One region of the Streptomyces sp. NPDC045846 genome, then DNA from elsewhere that is predicted to be linked to it. Evidence: predicted binding sites of a transcription regulator. Region 1 holds the regulator's gene; the other holds the start of a gene.

What was found. Region 1 encodes HspR, which represses chaperone genes until heat shock. Its sites were predicted from a motif close to TTGAGNNNNNNNNNCTCAA; they were not measured.
Region 2: a site for HspR is predicted at 6,483-6,501, ahead of lon (endopeptidase La). Genes of this name have one in related genera too.

What each region holds. Positions count from the first base shown of each region.
Region 1 is NZ_JBWKKJ010000004.1:249,345-258,494, reverse strand. It holds gene AC07F3_RS13410 (NAD-dependent epimerase/dehydratase family protein) at 1-596, shown strand, start outside; gene AC07F3_RS13405 (MraY family glycosyltransferase) at 610-1,653, shown strand; gene AC07F3_RS13400 (FkbM family methyltransferase) at 1,683-2,459, shown strand; gene dnaK (molecular chaperone DnaK) at 3,008-4,864, shown strand; gene grpE (nucleotide exchange factor GrpE) at 4,864-5,499, shown strand; gene dnaJ (molecular chaperone DnaJ) at 5,545-6,726, shown strand; gene AC07F3_RS13380 (heat shock protein transcriptional repressor HspR) at 6,728-7,195, shown strand; gene AC07F3_RS13375 (LuxR C-terminal-related transcriptional regulator) at 7,346-8,320, shown strand; gene AC07F3_RS13370 (helix-turn-helix transcriptional regulator) at 8,435-9,150, shown strand, end outside.
Region 2 is NZ_JBWKKJ010000007.1:37,822-46,971, reverse strand. It holds gene AC07F3_RS20450 (multifunctional oxoglutarate decarboxylase/oxoglutarate dehydrogenase thiamine pyrophosphate-binding subunit/dihydrolipoyllysine-residue succinyltransferase subunit) at 1-1,662, opposite strand, end outside; gene AC07F3_RS20445 (HAMP domain-containing sensor histidine kinase) at 1,944-3,134, opposite strand; gene AC07F3_RS20440 (response regulator transcription factor) at 3,131-3,868, opposite strand; gene AC07F3_RS20435 (spermidine synthase family protein) at 3,959-4,627, opposite strand; gene AC07F3_RS20430 (rhomboid-like protein) at 4,877-5,677, shown strand; gene AC07F3_RS20425 (GNAT family N-acetyltransferase) at 5,693-6,364, opposite strand; gene lon (endopeptidase La) at 6,524-8,938, shown strand; gene AC07F3_RS20415 (trypsin-like serine peptidase) at 8,991-9,150, opposite strand, start outside.

The DNA.
Region 1 (9,150 bases):
GAGCCATCGGTGCGGCCGCGCTGCGGCACGGCCGCCGGCTGCTGATCGCGGCGGCGGACGGCCGGGGCGAGGCGGACGCGGGCGCCACCGTCGTACGCCACGGCGACACCGTCGGGCCGCGCCAGTCGCCCGGGCACGCCACCCTCCTGACCCGGCTCGTGCGCCGGGCGGTCGCGGGCGAGCCCCTGGTGGTGCACGGCGATGCCGCGCGCACGTGCCGCTTCCTCGACGTCGCGGACGCCGTCGACGCGCTGCTCGCCCTGCTCGGCCACCCCGGCGCCCCGGGCGCGGAGTTCGACATCGTGGGCAGTGCGGAGATCACCGTGATGGCCCTGGCCGAGCGCACGCTGGCCCGCGCCGGCGGCGCCTCGGTCATCCGCCACTTCCCCCATGTCGTCGACCGCGTCCCGTACGGCAGGACCGCGGCCCGGCCGCTCGACGCGACGCGGCTGCGCGAACTGACCGGCTGGCGGCCCGCCCGCGGCATCGACGACATCCTGGACGCGGCGATCGGGCGGGCCCGCAGCGCCGCCCCCGTCGTGCTGCCCGGACTCCGAGCGCCCGCCGCGTCGCCGGCCGGGCAGCACCACGGCTGAGGGGGCGGCCGACATGCTGCACGGGCTCGCGGCCGCCACGGCGGCCCTCGTACTGACCGCCCTGCTCGCCGCCCTGGTCCGCACCCTGGTGCTCCGGTTCGGCCGCGCCCGCCGGGGCGACACCACCCCGCACCTGGGCGGCATCGCCGTCGCGCTCGCCACGCTCGGCGTGGCCTGCGCGGGCCCGCTGCTCGGGGTCGCCGAACTCGGCCCGGGCGTCGCGCCGCTGCTCGCCGCGGCCGGGGCGGTCGCGCTGCTCGGCCTGATCGGCGACCTGCGGCCGCTGGGCGTACGGGTACGGCTCGTGGCGGAGGCGGCCGCCGCGACCGCGGTGGTCGCGCTGGCCGGGCTGTCGCCCGGCGCGGGTGCGCTCGCGGTGCTGTGGATTGTGTTCGTCACCAACGCCTTCCAGCTCCTGGACAACTCCGACGGCGCGATGGGCGCGGTGGCCGCCGTCACCGCGCTCGGCCTCGCGGTGTGCGCCATCGCCGAGGGGCGCCCCGGACACGGGCTCCTCCTGAGCGTGCTCGCCGCCGCCCTCACCGGGTTCCTGCTGCACAACTGGCACCCGGCCCGCATCCACCTCGGCGACTGCGGCTCCCTGTTCACCGGGTTCCTGCTCGCCGCGTCCGCCGTGACCGTGCACGCGGGGGAGCCCGGCGAGCGGACCAGCGCCGAGCTCTTCATGCTCACCCTGGTCGCCCTCACCGACACCCTGCTCGTGCTCGTCTCGCGGCGCCGCGCGGGCCGCCCGCTGACGCGCGGCGGCGGCGACCACATCGCGCACCGGCTGCGGGGGCTCGGCCTCACCATCCAGGGTTCGGCCGTCGTCCTCGGCGTCGTGTCGCTGGCCGGCACCCTCATCGGGCTCCAGATCCACGACGGGCGCGTCGCCCCGGTCGCGGTGCTGCCGCTGGCCCTCGTCGTACCGGTCGCGGTCGTGCTCCTTCTGCGGGTGCCGGTGTACGGACCCGCCTCGCGCCGCCGCACCCCGCACGCCCGCACCCCGCAGGAGAGCGCCACCGCCTCCGTCGACCTCGCCGGGGGCCGCGGATGACCCCGTTTCCAGCAGGGAGCAGCAGCCACGTGATCACCACCCTCCTGCGCCACCTGCGCCGCACGGTGCGCCGCCTCGGCGTCGACGTGGTGCGCCACCGTCCCGGCGGCCACGACCTGGTCAGGCTGCTCGCGCGGTACGAGATCGACCTGGTCCTCGACGTCGGCGCGCACCGCGGCGACTTCGGCGCGCTGCTGCGCGAGGCGGGCTACCGGGGCCGGATCGTCTCCTTCGAGCCGCTGCGCGGGCCCCGCGCCGAGCTGCGCCACCGCGCCGCGCTCGACGACACCTGGAGCGTGCTGCCGTACGCGCTCGGCGACCGCACCGGCACCGCCCCCCTCAACATCTCCGGCAACGCGGGCCCCGCGAGCTCCTTCCTGCCGATGCTGCCCCGCCACCGCGAGGCGGCCCCCCGCACCGCGTACACCGGCGACGTCATCGTGCAGACCCGGCGTCTGGACGAGGTGTGGGAACAGGTCACCGCCCCCGGCGAGCGGGTCTTCCTCGCGCTGGACGTGCAGGGGTACGAGGCCCAAGTCCTCGACGGGGCGGGGGAGTTGGCGGACGAGATCTGCGGGGTGCGGATCGGGGCGCCGCTGGTGCCGCTCTTCGAGGGCGGGCGGCTCTTCGACGAGCTGCTCGCGCTGACCCGGGAGCGGCTGGGGCTGACCCTGATGTCGCTGGAGCCGGGGTTCACCGACCCGCGTGAGGGGCGGATGCTTCAGTGCGCGCTGGTGCTGTTGCGCGAGGACGTCGCCGAGTCCGTGTCCTCGGAGCTGGTTCCGGCTCAGGCCGCGGCGGGCTGAGCGGGGTTCGCGGGGCGGGGTGGGTCGCTCAAGGGGTGCCCCTTGGCCCCTTTGCCCCTCGGCCCCTTTGCCCCTCGGCTCCTTTGCTCCCTCGGCCCCTTGGTGGCGCGGTCCGTTCGGCTGGCGGGCCGTGCGTGGTTCTTCGCGCAGTTCCCCGCGCCCCTTCGCCCTCGTTCGGCTGCCGACCGTGGTCGGTTGCTCGCGCAGTTCCCCGCGCCCCTTCGCCCTCGTTCGGCTGCCGACCGTGGTCGGTTGCTCGCGCAGTTCCCCGCGCCCCTTCACCCTCGTTCGGCTGCCGACCGTGGCTGGTTGCTCGCGCAGTTCCCCGCGCCCCTTCAGGCGCGCGCAGTTCCCCGCGTCCCTTCAGGCTCGTGGGTCTTGAGGGTTTTTCTAGGGCCGGGTGGGGGTGATCGTGCAGGTCACAGGGGTGGGCGCGTGTAAGGGGCGTATAAAAGTTGAGTCTGGGGGGCTCAGCTCTGTTGACCGAGGGGGAGGGATGATGCATCCTTGAGCCAGTTCCACTCAAGTAGTCAGTTGGAGGAATCGAAATGGCACGTGCGGTCGGCATCGACCTGGGCACGACTAACTCCGTCGTCAGCGTTCTTGAAGGCGGCGAGCCCACCGTCATCACCAACGCAGAGGGCGCCAGGACCACGCCGTCCGTCGTCGCCTTCGCGAAGAACGGCGAGGTGCTGGTCGGCGAGGTCGCCAAGCGCCAGGCGGTCACCAACGTCGACAGGACCATCCGGTCGGTCAAGCGCCACATGGGCACCGACTGGAAGATCGAGCTCGACGGCAAGAGCTTCAACCCGCAGCAGATGAGCGCCTTCATCCTGCAGAAGCTGAAGCGCGACGCGGAGGCCTACCTCGGCGAGAAGGTCACCGACGCGGTCATCACCGTGCCGGCGTACTTCAACGACTCCGAGCGCCAGGCGACCAAGGAGGCCGGCGAGATCGCGGGCCTGAACGTCCTGCGTATTGTCAACGAGCCGACGGCCGCCGCCCTGGCCTACGGTCTCGACAAGGACGACCAGACCATTCTCGTCTTCGACCTCGGTGGCGGCACCTTCGACGTGTCCCTCCTGGAGATCGGCGACGGCGTCGTCGAGGTGAAGGCCACCAACGGTGACAACCACCTCGGTGGTGACGACTGGGACCAGCGCGTCGTCGACTACCTGGTCAAGCAGTTCCAGTCCGGTCACGGCGTGGACCTGTCCAAGGACAAGATGGCCCTCCAGCGCCTGCGCGAGGCCGCCGAGAAGGCCAAGATCGAGCTGTCCTCGTCCACCGAGACCTCGATCAACCTGCCCTACATCACGGCGTCCGCCGAGGGCCCGCTGCACCTGGACGAGAAGCTCACGCGCGCCCAGTTCCAGCAGCTGACCAGCGACCTCCTGGAGCGCTGCAAGACGCCGTTCCACAACGTCATCAAGGACGCGGGCATCAACCTGTCCGAGATCGACCACGTCGTTCTCGTCGGTGGCTCCACCCGCATGCCGGCCGTCGCCGAGCTCGTCAAGGAGCTGACCGGCGGCAACGAGGCCAACAAGGGTGTGAACCCGGACGAGGTCGTCGCCATCGGCGCCGCCCTTCAGGCCGGTGTCCTCAAGGGCGAGGTCAAGGACGTCCTGCTCCTCGACGTCACCCCGCTGTCCCTCGGCATCGAGACCAAGGGAGGGATCATGACGAAGCTCATCGAGCGCAACACCACGATCCCGACCAAGCGCTCCGAGATCTTCACGACGGCCGAGGACAACCAGCCGTCCGTGCAGATCCAGGTCTACCAGGGCGAGCGCGAGATCGCGGCGTACAACAAGAAGCTCGGGATGTTCGAGCTGACCGGTCTGCCGCCGGCCCCGCGCGGTGTCCCGCAGATCGAGGTCGCCTTCGACATCGACGCCAACGGCATCATGCACGTGACCGCGAAGGACCTCGGCACGGGCAAGGAGCAGAAGATGACCGTCACCGGTGGCTCCTCGCTGCCGAAGGACGAGGTCAACCGGATGCGCGAAGAGGCCGAGAAGTACGCCGAGGAGGACCACGCGCGCCGTGAGGCCGCCGAGTCCCGCAACCAGGGCGAGCAGCTCGTCTACCAGACCGAGAAGTTCCTCAAGGACAACGAGGACAAGGTCCCGGCGGACGTGAAGACCGAGGTCGAGACCGCCGTCGCCGAGCTGAAGGAGAAGCTCAAGGGCGAGGACTCGGCCGAGATCCGCACCGCCACCGAGAAGGTCGCCGCCGTCTCGCAGAAGCTGGGCCAGGCCATGTACGCCGACGCCCAGGCCGCGCAGGGTGCGGCCGCGGGTGCCGAGGGCGCCCAGCAGGCCAAGCCCGAGGACGACGTGGTCGACGCCGAGATCGTCGACGACGAGAAGCCGCACGACACGAAGGGTGGCGCCGCCTGATGACGGAGGAGACCCCGGGCTTCGAGGAGAAGCCCGACGTCCCCTCCGGCGCTCAGGAAGACGCCGAGCCGAAGGCCGCCGACTCCTCCGACGAGGGGAAGGCGGCCCCGGCCGGGGACGCAGCCAAGGACATCGCTCTGCAGGCTCAGCTGGACCAGGCCCAGACGGCGCTCACCGAGCGCACCACGGACCTCCAGCGCCTCCAGGCCGAGTACCAGAACTACCGCCGCCGCGTGGAGCGGGACCGCGTCACGGTCAAGGAGATCGCCGTCGCCGGCCTCCTGACCGAGCTGCTGCCCGTGCTCGACGACATCGGCCGGGCCCGGGAGCACGGCGAGCTGACCGGCGGCTTCAAGTCGGTGGCCGAGTCCCTGGAGACGGTCGCCGCGAAGATGGGCCTCCAGCAGTTCGGCAAGGAGGGCGAGCCCTTCGACCCGACGGTCCACGAGGCCCTGATGCACAGCTACGCGCCGGACGTCACCGAGACGACCTGTGTGGCGATCCTGCAACCGGGTTACAAGATCGGCGAGCGTACGATCCGCCCCGCGCGGGTCGCGGTGGCCGAGCCCCAGCCGGGCGCGGCCAAGGAAGAAAAGTCGAGCGACGAGGAGAGCGGTGGCCCCGACAAGGGCTGACGCAGCGGTCATTGAAGAAGTGATCGTCCGGAAGGAGGGACGTCGATGAACACGAAGGACTTCGTCGAGAAGGACTACTACAAGGTTCTCGGCGTCCCCAAGGACGCCACCGACGCGGAGATCAAGAAGGCGTACCGCAAGCTGGCGCGGGAGAACCACCCCGACGCCAACAAGGGCGACGCCAAGGCGGAGGAGCGCTTCAAGGAGATCTCCGAGGCCAACGACATCCTCGGCGACCCCAAGAAGCGCAAGGAGTACGACGAGGCGCGCGCCCTGTTCGGCAACGGAGGCTTCCGGGCCGGTCCGGGCGCGGGCGGCGGCAGCTTCAACTTCGACCTCGGTGACCTCTTCGGCGGGCAGCAGCCCGGCGGCGCCGGAGCCGGCGGCTTCGGCGGCGGCCTCGGGGACGTGTTCGGCGGCCTGTTCAACCGGGGCGGCGCGGGCGCGGGCACGCGCACCCAGCCGCGCCGGGGGCAGGACCTGGAGTCCGAGGTGACGCTCAGCTTCACCGAGGCGGTCGACGGGGCCACCGTCCCGATCCGGCTGTCCAGCCAGTCCCCCTGCAAGGCCTGTTCGGGCACCGGCGACAAGAACGGCACCCCCCGGGTGTGCCCGACGTGTGTCGGTACCGGCCAGGTCTCGCGCGGCTCGGGCGGCGGCTTCTCGCTGACCGACCCGTGCGTGGACTGCAAGGGCCGCGGCCTGATCGCCGAGAACCCGTGCGACATCTGCAAGGGCAGCGGGCGGGCGCGCTCCTCGCGCACCATGCAGGTCCGCATCCCGGCCGGGGTCAGCAACAACCAGCGCATCCGGCTGCGCGGCAAGGGCGCTCCCGGTGAACGGGGCGGCCCCGCGGGCGACTTGTACGTCGTCGTCCACGTGGACGCGCACCCGGTCTTCGGCCGCAAGGACGACAACCTCACCGTCACGGTGCCGGTCACCTTCGCGGAGGCCGCGCTCGGCGCCGAGGTCAAGGTGCCCACGCTCGGCGGCCCGCCGGTCACCCTGAAACTGCCCGCGGGCACCCCCAACGGCCGTACGATGCGGGCCCGCGGCAAGGGCGCGGTCCGCAAGGACGGCACCCGGGGCGACCTGCTCGTCACGGTCGAGGTGACCGTGCCGAAGGAGCTGGACGACAAGGCCCGCGAGGCCTTGGAGACCTTCCGCGAGGCGACCGCGGGCGAGGACCCGCGGGCAGAGCTGTTCCAGGCCGCGAAGGGAGCATGAGATGGACCCCCGCCAGCGTCGGCAGTCCCCGTTCGGGGGCCGGGCGTACGAGTTGAACGACGAGACGCCGGTGTACGTCATCTCGGTGGCGGCCCAGCTCTCCGGTCTGCATCCGCAGACCCTGCGGCAGTACGACCGCCTCGGCCTGGTCTCGCCCGACCGCACGGCCGGGCGCGGCCGGCGGTACTCGGCCCGCGACATCGAACTGCTGCGTACGGTGCAGCAGTTGTCGCAGAACGAGGGCATCAACCTGGCGGGCATCAAGCGCATCATCGAGCTGGAGAACCAGGTCGCGGCGCTCCAGGCCCGGGTCGCCGAGCTGTCCTCGGCGGTCGAGGGCGCGGCCGTCGCGATGCAGCAGCGCGAGGCCCAGGTGCACGCCTCCTACCGCCGGGACCTGGTCCCGTACCAGGACGTGCAGCAGGCCGGCGCGCTGGTCGTCTGGCGGCCCAAGAGACCGTCGGAGTAAGGCGGTTGGCCCCGGCCCCCGTACGCGCGTGAGAAGGCCCGCCGTTCCCTTCCGGGGCGGCGGGCCTTCGCGTGCCCGGTGATCTCCGTGAAGCGGGGTCCCGTTGGGGATATGGTCATCGGGCTCGGTCGCAGGGAGGCGGGGGAGAGGATGTCTGAGCAGGTGGCGCATCCGCACGGGGCGGACCGGCTGTGCCCGGCCGGGGAACGGGCGTACGCGGACGCGCTGCGGGCCGGGCGCATCGCACGGGAGAACGTGGGCGACGCCACCTGCCTGATCGACCTGGGGCTGCTGCACCCGGACCCGGGCGCCCTCCAGTGGCTGCTTCCGACCTCGCCGCAGACGGTGATGGCGCGCCTGCTGCGCGGCATCCACGAGGACATCGCGGCGAGCCAGGCCCGGACGGGTGTGGTGGCGGCGGCGTTCGAGCGCTTCGCCGCGCTGGACGCGCCCGCGTCGGCCGGTACCGAGGCCATCCGCGTCCTGGACGGCATCCCCCGCATCAACGCGGCCATCGACGACGCCATCGCCGGCTGCGCCACCGAGGCGCTCACCATCCAGCCGCGCGGCATCCGCCCCGAGCACATCCTGTCGCAGGCGCTGCCGCGGGCCCTGGACATGGTGGGGCGCGGGGTGCGGATGCGCACCCTGTACACGCACGTCGCCCGCTACGGCACCGGCCTCACCGACTACCTGCGGCAGCTGGAGGGCCACGCGGTCGAGGTGCGCACCCTGGACGAAGTCACCGACCGGCTGCTCCTGTTCGACCGTACGGTGGCGATCATCCCGGCCGCCGCGGACGACAGCAGCGCCCTTGAGCTGCGGCACCCGGCGCTGGTGGAGTACCTGGCCACCGTCTTCGAGCGGCTGTGGCGGCTCGCGGTGCCGATGACCGAGTCGGTGCCGGCCGCCACCGACATCGAGGGCGTCACCCATCGCGAGCGGGTCATCGCGGCGCTGCTCGCGGAGGGACACCAGGACGCGGTGATAGCCCAGCGGCTCGGCATCAGCGTGCGCACCTGCCGCCACCACATCAGCCGCCTCGCCGACGTGCTGGGCAGTTCGAGCCGCACCCAACTAGGCGTCCGCATCGCGCAGTCGGGCCTGGACGCGCACCCCCGCTAGTCCCGGGAGCGCTCGACATCTGGACATGTCAAGCTTTAATCCACCTCCGGTTGATGCAGTGCAGCAACATGATGGTGGTGGCCCGGCGGCTCCGGATGCATCGTGGTGTTCAGTATGAGCAGCTCACCTCGGGGGGACGCGGGGCCGGGAAGCGGCGAGGTGGACGCCGCGGCCGCGGCTCTGCTCGTGCGCGGCGTCCACGACGACCTGGCCGACGCGGAGCGCCGCGCGGGCGCGGTCGCCGAGGCCTTCGAGCGGTACGCGTCGATCGGCCTGCCCGCCGCCGAGCCCTGCGCGACCGTCCGGGTCCTGGACGGCTTCGAGCGGATCGACGCGGCCATCGCCGGGGCGTCGGCCGCGTGCGGCACCGAGATGCTGACCGTGCAGCCCAACGGGATCCGCTCGCCCAGCATCCTGGCGCACGCCTCGACGCGCGACCCGGCGCTGGTGGCGCGCGGCGCCCGGATGCGCACCCTGTACACGCACGTGGCCCGCTACGGGCACGCCCTGAACGCCTATCTGGAGCGGCTGGGCGACGGCGCGGAGGTGCGCACCCTGGACGAGGTCCCCGACCGCATGATGATCTTCGACCGGGAGGTGGCGTTCCTGCCCGCCAACCCGGACCGCACCAGCGCCCTGGAACTGCGCCAACCCGCCCTCGTCGGCCACCTGGTGAGCGTCTTCGAGTCGCTGTGGAGCCGGGCCGTCCCGCTCGCCGATCCGGTACCGGCGGCGACCGGCATCAGCGGCATCACCCATCGCGAGCGGGTCATCGCGGCGCTGCTCGCCGAGGGGCACCAGGACGCGGTCGTCGCCGAGCGGCTCGGCAT
Region 2 (9,150 bases), on a different contig from region 1:
GCGCTTCTGGCCGACGTACTTGGTCTGAAGGAACGTCTCGAACGCCTCGGCGGCGTTCAGGCGGCGCAGGATGCGCAGCTGCTCCTCGCGCTCCGGCTTGGAGTGCGAGCGCTCGACGCGGTCCTGGATCCACTTGCGCTGCTTGGGGTCCTGGATGTGCATGAACTCGATGCCGGTGGTGCGGCAGTACGAGTCGCGCAGGACGCCGAGGACGTCGCGCAGCTTCATCAGGGTCTTGCCGGCGAAGCCGCCGACCGCGAACTCCCGCTCCAGGTCCCACAGGGTGAGGCCGTGCTCGGTGATGTCCAGGTCGGGGTGCTTGCGCTGGCGGTACTCCAGCGGGTCGGTGTCGGCCATGACGTGGCCGCGGACCCGGTAGGAGTGGATCAGCTCGAAGACGCGGGCGGCCTTCGTGACGTCGTCGTCGTGCGAGGCGTCGATGTCCTTGAGCCAGCGGACCGGCTCGTAGGGGATGCGCAGGGCCTCGAAGATGTCGTCGTAGAAGCCGCTGTCGCCGAGCAGCAGGTTGGCGACGATGCGCAGGAACTCGCCGGAGGCGGCGCCCTGGATGACCCGGTGGTCGTACGTCGAGGTGAGGGTCATCACCTTCGAGATGCCCAGCTTGTTCAGGGTGTCCTGGGAGGTGCCCTGGAACTCGGCCGGGTAGTCCATCGAGCCGACGCCCATGATGACCGACTGCCCGGGCATCAGACGCGGCACCGAGTGCACGGTGCCGAGGCCGCCGGGGTTGGTCAGCGAGACGGTGACGCCCGTGAAGTCGTCCATCGTCAGCTTGTTGTTGCGGGCGCGGCGGACGATGTCCTCGTACGCCTGCCAGAACTCGAAGAAGTTGAGCGTCTCGGCCTTCTTGATGCCCGCGACGACGAGCTGGCGGTCGCCGTTGGGCTTCACCAGGTCGATGGCGAGGCCGAAGTTCACGTGCTCCGGCTTGACCAGCGTCGGCTTGCCGTCCTTCTCGACGAACGCGTAGTTCATCGACGGCATGGCCTTGATCGCCTGCACCATCGCGTAGCCGATGAGGTGGGTGAAGGAGACCTTCCCGCCCCGGGCGCGCTTGAGGTGGTTGTTGATGACGATGCGGTTGTCGAACAGCAGCTTCACCGGGACGGCGCGCACGGACGTGGCCGTCGGCATCTCCAGCGAGGCGTTCATGTTCTTGGCGACCGCGGCGGCGGGGCCGCGCAGCGTCACGTACTCGGGCCCGGCGGGAGCCTCGGTGGCCTCGGTCGCCTTGGGGGCGGCCTTGGCAGCGGGCTTCGCGGGCGCGGCCGCGGGCTTGGCCGGAGCGGGCGCGGCGGCCTTGGCCGGTGCCGGAGCGGCGGCCGGGGTGGCCGGTGCCGCGGGCGCCGGGGCGGCCTGGGCCGGGGCGGCGGGCGCGGCCGGAGCGGCGGCGGCAGGCGCGGCTGCCGGGGCCGCGGTGGGAGCACCCTGAACAGGGTTGTCCGCCGTGCCGGTGGCGCCCGGCTTGTAGTCGGCGAAGAAGTCCCACCAGGCACGGTCGACCGAATTGGGGTCCTGGAGGTACTGCTGATAGATCTCGTCGACAAGCCACTCATTGGCACCAAAGCCGGCCGCAGGGTTCTTGCCCTGCCCGTCTTGGTCGGTCGAGACGCTCGAATTACTGGGGGACTGAGACGACACGGCGGTAACCGCCCTCTTCCGCTTCACAAGGTGATGGACAGCGGAAATAAAGGCTACGCCTCCCTGGCCTGGACGTGCAGGCCGGGCATGCCACAGTCGCGTAAGTCACATCGGAACCCTGGTTTCAGGGCGCGAAATGGCGGGAAACAAGCGTGGTTCCGCTCCTGCGCGAGCCCCTTCGGGTACGCGACAGTGCGGCCACGGCCCGCTGGACCGCACCCCGGAACGACCTCTTCTGCCGAAGACCACGCAGAACGGCCGCTTCCGGTTCGAACTTTACGTCAACTTTGCTGCCGGGGGGTGCCCGGGAGGGTGACCTGGATCCGGCAGCCCCGGGCGGATTCGGCCACGCCGATCCGGCCACCGTGAAGATCCACCGCCCAGCGCGCGATGGCGAGGCCGAGCCCCGTGCCGCCGTCGCTGCCCGGGCCGTGCGGAGAGGGGGCGGTGCCGCGGTTGAACCGTTCGAAGACCCGGTGCCACTCCGACTGCGGTATGCCGGGCCCCTCGTCCAGGACCTCGAGATCGAGCGACTCGGGCTGCGGGCCGCGCCGGGCCCGCACCGTCACGCGGCCGTGCGGCGGGGAGTGCTTGACGGCGTTGTCGATGAGATTCGCCACTACCTGGTGCAGCCGCTCCGCGTCCGCGTGCGCGGTCAGCTCGGGCGGCGAGACGTCGAGGTGGAGGTGGACGTCGGCGCGCTGGTGGTTGCCCGAGCCGGAGGACAGCTTGCGCTGGGCGGCCGCCAGGTTGGCCTCCTTGAGGACGCCCGACAGGTACGGCCACACCTCGAAGCGGTGGGCCCGCAGGGTCACCACGCCGTTGTCCAGGCGGGAGAGGTCGAGGAGCGTCTCGACCAGGCGGCCCAGGCGCTCGGTCTGCTTGAGGGCCGTGCGCATCGTCTCGGGGTCGGCGGCGGAGACCCCGTCCACCACGTTCTCCAGGACCGCCCGCAGCGCCGCGATGGGCGTGCGCAGCTCGTGCGAGACATTCGCCACGAGTTCCTTGCGGTGCCGGTCCACGGCCTCCAGGTCGTCGGCCATGCGGTTGATGGTGCCCGCGAGGTCGCCGAGCTCGTCGCGCCGGTCGGCGCCGCGCACCCGGCGCGTGTAGTCCCCGTGCGAGATGGCGCGGGCCACGGTGTTCATCTCGTCCAGCGGGGCGGTGAGCCCGTGCGCGACGAACTGGGTGATCAGCAGGGTCGCTATCACCGAGAAGACGGTGATGAAGCGCAGTTCGGTGCGGGTCTGCAGGGCCACCATGAGCAGCCCGGTGGTGATGAAGACGGAGACCACGACCAGCGTGCCGAGCTTCGTCTTGATCGATATGGAGACCGAGCGCAGCCCGGCCGCGACCCGGCCGCGCAGTCCTCGCCCGGCCCTCGCCCACCTGCCCCGTCTGGCCGGCTCGTCCCAGCCGGGCCGCTCGCCGCTGCCGCGCAGCTGCCGGGCCCGGTCTCCGGCCCGGCTCATGGCGCCGGGGTCTCCAGCGCGTAGCCGACGCCGTGGACCGTACGGATGCGCTCGGCCCCGATCTTCCGGCGCAGCGCCTTGATGTGGCTGTCCACGGTCCGGGTGCCGGACGCGTCGGCCCAGTCCCACACCTCGGCGAGCAGCTGCTCGCGGGAGAGCACCGCGCGCGGCGTGTTCGCCAGGCAGCTCAGCAGGTCGAACTCGGTCGGCGTCAGGTGCACGTCCTCGCCGCGCACCCGGACCCGGCGCTGCGCGTGGTCGATCTCCAGCTCGCCGAGGCGGAGTATGCCCGTGCGCGGTGTGGTGGCGGCCAGCGCGGCCCGCTCCACCCGGCGCAGCAGGACGTGCACCCGGGCCGCCAGCTCGCGCATCGAGAACGGCTTGGTCATGTAGTCGTCCGCGCCGACGCCGAGCCCGACCAGCATGTCCGTCTCGTCGTCGCGGGCCGTCAGCATGAGGACCGGCACGGGCCGACGGGCCTGGACCCGGCGGCAGACCTCCAGGCCGTCGAAGCCCGGCAGCATGATGTCGAGGACCATCAGGTCCGGCTGCCAGGCCTCGGCCGTGTCGACGGCGGCGGGGCCGTCGACGGCCGTCTGCACCTGGAAGCCCTCGGCCCGCAGACGGGCCGCGATGGCGTCGACGATCGTCGTGTCGTCCTCGACGACCAGCACCCTGCGCTGGGCGCCGGGGGTCGCCGCGACGCCGTTGTGGCCGGTGTGTGTCTGCTCCATCGGTTGCCCCGCCCTGACTGTGCTCGCCCGGGGATCCGTGGGGTGATCCCCTGTGTCGGTCAGAGACTAGAGGCACTTTCCGTATCTCGGCTACGCAGGGCGAACGCCGAGATGGACCACGTCAGGGACGCCCCGGGCAACTCGCACCTCTCTGGTATTTACCCCGGTGAATCCGGCATTCCGGAGAGCCTGTTCAAAGGCGGGGGAGGGCTGCGCGGACCAGACGGCGAGCACCCCGCCGGGGTTCAACCGCCGTACGCAGTGGGCGAGTCCGGCCGGTGAGTACAGTCCGCCGTTGCCCTCGGTGACGGTCCAGTCGGGCCCGTTGTCGATGTCGAGGCAGAGCGCGTCGAAGGTGTCCTGCGCGGTACGTACGTATTCGACCAGATCGGCAGGGATGATCCGCGTACGGGAATCGGACAGAGCCGGGCCGGAAATGGCGCCGAGTGGACCCGCGCGGTGCCAGTCGATGATGGCCTCCTCCCTCTCCACCACGGCGATTTGGCCCCAGCGGGGGTCCTGGGCCGCATGTGCGAGGGAGAAGCCGACGCCGAGTCCGCCGATGAGAACGGAGGGCCGGGAGGCGCCTGGCGAAAGTGTGTCGTACGCCGCATCGATGAGCAGGCATTCCGAGCGGCCGTCCGAAGTGTCCATGAGGAAGCACCCGTTGGCGATGATCTCGAAATGCGCCCCGCGCTGCCGCAGCACGACTTCCCCGTGGGGTCCCTGGCGCCGGTCGAGGGTGGCGATGTCGTCCATGCCGCAGAGGATGCCGCGTCCGGCGGCGCCGCGCACGCGAGTTGGCGGGCCGACGCTCAGGAGGCGTCAAAGGTTGTCCGGTGTGGCGCACGCCATAGACGGGGCAGGAGTCGTTCGCGGAAGGTGGGCCGTTGTAGGGACGTAGACGAGTACGGAACACGGCACACGAAGACGGAACACGGCCGAAGAACGCGGGCGTGGCTTGGTTCGGGACGCGCGCGCCGCGGCCCGGGGAAGGGGCCTCTCCCGGTGCACCCGCTCGACACCCGCCGGTCCGCGGCCCCGGCGGGATCCCCGCCCGCCGCACCCGCGGGCACCGCGGCCGCCGCCGTGCCGGCCGGTCCCCTCGACGCGATGCCCGCGCAGCGCCCGAGGTCCGAGCCCGAAGCGCTGCCCGCTCCCCGGGCCGCCGGTCTGCGCGGCGGGCTCGCCCGGGCCCGGCGGACCCTGCCCTCCCCGTCCGCGACGCCGTTCGCCTTCGGCTACGCCCTGCTGCTCCTGGCGACGTCGCTGTACACCGACTACGGCGACCCGGACACGGTGGACGCGCTGCTCCAGGGGTCGAGCACCGACGTGGCCCACCTCTCCACGGCGCCGGTCCCGACGATCTTCGCGAGCGCGCTGTGGATCGCGGGAGGGATCGCCTCTCCGTACGCGGTGGTGTTCATCTTCGTGCTGGCCGCGCTGGAGCGGCGCATCGGCGGCTGGCGCACGGCGGGCGTCTTCCTGCTCGGCCATGTCGTCGCGACGCTGGCGACCGAGATCCCGGTCGCTCTGTCGGTGCTGGCCGGCCACCTCCCCGAGAGTTCCCTGCACCGGCTCGACTACGGGATCAGCTTCGGCCTGATGGCCACGGTCGGCGCCCTGACCGGGCTGCTCGCGCCGCTCTTCCGCTGGACCACGCTGGCCGTGGTGGCCGTGCTCCTGGTGGACGACCTGCTGGACATGGTCGAGCCGCTGGCGGCCTGGGGGCACCCGATAGCCCTCCTGGTGGGCCTGGCCTGCTGGCCCGCGGTGCGCCGGGCGGGCGCCGGAGTGGCGGGCGGCTGAGCGGCCGCCGGGCGCTCAGTCCTGCGTCGGCCTGAAGTACAGGCTCGCCATGGGGGCGTGCGTGCGCCAGCCCAGTGCGGTGTAGAGGGAGCGGCCCTGCGGGGTGCCCACCAGGATCCCCGTGGTGGCGCCCGCCTCGTGCGCCGTGTTCTGCAGGGTGCGCATGACCAGGCTGCCAAGGCCGCGGCGCTGGTGGTCGGGGGCGGTCTCGATCTGGTCGGCGACGGCCGTCGAGCCCGTCGGCGCGACCTGGCCGCGCGCGGCGAAGTGGCCCTGCGCGGTGCGGACCAGAACCCGTGTGACACCGCCCCGGGTCCAGGACGTGAGCGTGTATCCGGCCGGAACCTCGGGCCGCTCGGCGGTGAGCGGGAGCGTCATCAGGAAGCCCGGCTTGTCGAAGTGCCAGCCCGCGCCGATCCAGGGCCGCACGGTGTCGTCGTCGGCGAACAGCTTCAGCCACGTGCCCGGCGCGCTCGTGGCGGCCACCAGCGCGCGGACGTCCGCCTCGGCGGGGGCGGGAAGCACATGGCGCGACACGTGGTTGGCCTGTCCGGCGTCGATCGTCCAGCCCCACGGCCGGTCGATCGGGTCGGAGGTGCCGCGCGACACGATCCAGCCCTCGATCCAGGCCCGCACGAGCGTCTCGACGGTGGCTCGCTCCGGTGCCGTGGTCGCCGTCGCCGTCATGGTGTGCCCCCTGAGTGGTAATGGATGGATTCAGTGAGAGAACCTTACATTCTGGGGAGCCTGCCGGTGATCGCTCAGAGCGAACACGGCTCGGGGAACATTCCTCGACTCACATGCATTGAGTCGGCATAGCTCAACTTGACTGCCGAAGGGGAGATCATGGCTACCGAGTCCACGGCGTACACACCGTCCAACCTGCCCGTGCTGCCGCTCGACGACGAGGTCGTGCTGCCCGGCATGGTGGTTCCGCTCGACCTGTCCGATGCCGAGGTGCGGGCCGCCGTCGAGGCCGCGCAGGCCGCCGCGCGGCCCGACGCGGGCAAGCCGCAGGTGCTGCTCGTGCCGCGCATCGACGGGACGTACGCGGGGACCGGTGTGCTGGGGACCGTCGAGCAGGTGGGACGGCTCTCCGACGGCGACCCGGGCGCCCTCATCCGGGGCCGCCACCGGGTGCGCATCGGGGCCGGCACCACCGGGCCCGGCGCCGCGCTGTGGGTGGAGGGCACCCGGGTCGAGGAGACCCTGCCCGACCCGCTGCCCGGCCAGGTGACCGAGCTGGTCAAGGAGTACAAGGCGCTGGCCACCGACTGGCTGAAGAGGCGCGGCGCCTGGCAGGTCGTCGACCGGGTCCAGCAGATCGAGGGCGTCTCCGCGCTCGCCGACAACTCCGGCTACTCGCCGTTCCTCACCACCGCCCAGAAGGTCGAGCTCCTGGAGGCGAGCGACCCGGTGGCGCGCCTCAGGCTCGCCACCGAGCAGCTCCGCGAGCACCTCGCCGAGCAGGAGGTCGCCGAGTCCATCGCCAAGGACGTCCAGGAGGGCGTCGACAAGCAGCAGCGCGAGTTCCTGCTGCGGCGCCAGCTCGACGCCGTGCGCAAGGAGCTGCGCGAGCTCAACGGCGACGGCGGCCAGGAGGACGAGAGCGACGACTACCGCGCCCGCGTCGAGGCCGCCGACCTGCCCGAGAAGGTCCGCGAGGCCGCCCTCAAGGAGGTCGACAAGCTGGAGCGCTCCAGCGACCAGTCGCCGGAGGGCTCCTGGATCCGCACCTGGCTCGACACCGTCCTCGAACTGCCCTGGAACGACACCACCGAGGACGTGTACGACATCCGCGGCGCCCGGGCGGTGCTCGACGCCGAGCACGCCGGCCTGGACGACGTGAAGGAGCGCATCACCGAGTACCTGGCGGTCCGCAAGCGGCGCGCCGACCGGGGGCTCGGGGTCGTGGGCGGGCGCCGGGGCGGCGCCGTGCTCGCGCTCGTCGGCCCTCCCGGCGTCGGCAAGACCTCGCTCGGCGAGTCCGTGGCCCACGCCATGGGCCGCAAGTTCGTCCGCGTCGCGCTCGGCGGCGTCCGCGACGAGGCCGAGATCCGCGGCCACCGCCGCACCTACGTCGGCGCCCTGCCCGGCCGGATCGTCCGGGCCATCAAGGAGGCCGGGTCCATGAACCCGGTCGTGCTGCTCGACGAGATCGACAAGGTGGGCTCCGACTTCCGGGGCGACCCGGCGGCCGCGCTGCTCGAAGTCCTCGACCCGGCGCAGAACCACACCTTCCGCGACCACTACCTGGAGGTCGAGCTCGACCTGAGCGACGTGGTCTTCCTGGCCACCGCCAACGTCCTCGAAGCCATCCCGGAGGCCCTGCTCGACCGCATGGAGCTGGTCCGCCTCGACGGCTACACCGAGGACGAGAAGGTCGTCATCGCCCGGGACCACCTGCTCCCGCGCCAGCTGGAGCGGGCCGGTCTCGGGTCCGGCGAGGTCGTCCTGGAGGACGCCGCGCTGCGCAGGCTCGCGGGGGAGTACACCCGGGAGGCGGGCGTACGGAACCTGGAGCGCTCGATCTCCCGGCTGCTCCGCAAGGTCGCGGCCCAGCACGAACTGGGGCAGCGGGAGCTGCCGTTCACCATCACGCCGGACGAGCTGAGGAGCCTGATCGGGCGTCCGCACCACGTGCCCGAGTCCGCCCAGGACCCGGCCGAGCGGCGCACCGCGGTGCCGGGCGTGGCCACCGGCCTCGCCGTCACCGGGGCGGGCGGCGACGTGCTGTTCGTCGAGGCCTCCCTCGCCGACCCGGAGACGGGGGCGGCGGGTCTGACCCTCACCGGCCAGCTCGGTGACGTGATGAAGGAGTCCGCGCAGATCGCGCTGAGCTTCCTGCGCTCGCACGGGGCCGAGCTGGAGCTCCCCGTCGGGGACTTGAAGGACCGGGGCGTGCACGTCCACTTCCCGGCGGGCGCGGTCCCCAAGGACGGCCCGAGCGCCGGCATCACCCTGGTCACCGCGCTGTCCTCGCTGCTGTCCGGGCGGCAGGTCCGTACCGATGTGGCGATGACCGGCGAGGTGTCGCTGACCGGGCGGGTGCTGCCGATCGGCGGTGTGAAGCAGAAGCTGCTGGCCGCGCACCGGGCCGGGATCACGACCGTGGTGATCCCCAAGCGGAACGAGGCCGACCTGGACGACGTCCCGGCGGAGGTCCTGGAGAAGCTGGAGGTCCATCCCGTGACGGACGTGCGCCAGGTCCTGGAGATCGCGCTCTCCCCGGCGGAGGTCGCCGTCGCCGCGGCCGCGTGACGGCTTCGGGCGCGGGGACGGGGGCCTGAGGGCCCCGGTCCCCGCACCCCTCTCAGGCCTGGGTGGCCCGCTCGTACAGCGAGCGGGCCTTCGCGTCGAACAGGACCGCCGTCGATTCGACGTCGGTGTCGCCGCCGCTCAGCACCCCGATGATCCGGCCGAGCCGGTCCGCGCCCTGGTAGCCGACCAGCCAGGGGCTGCCGCTCGTGCCC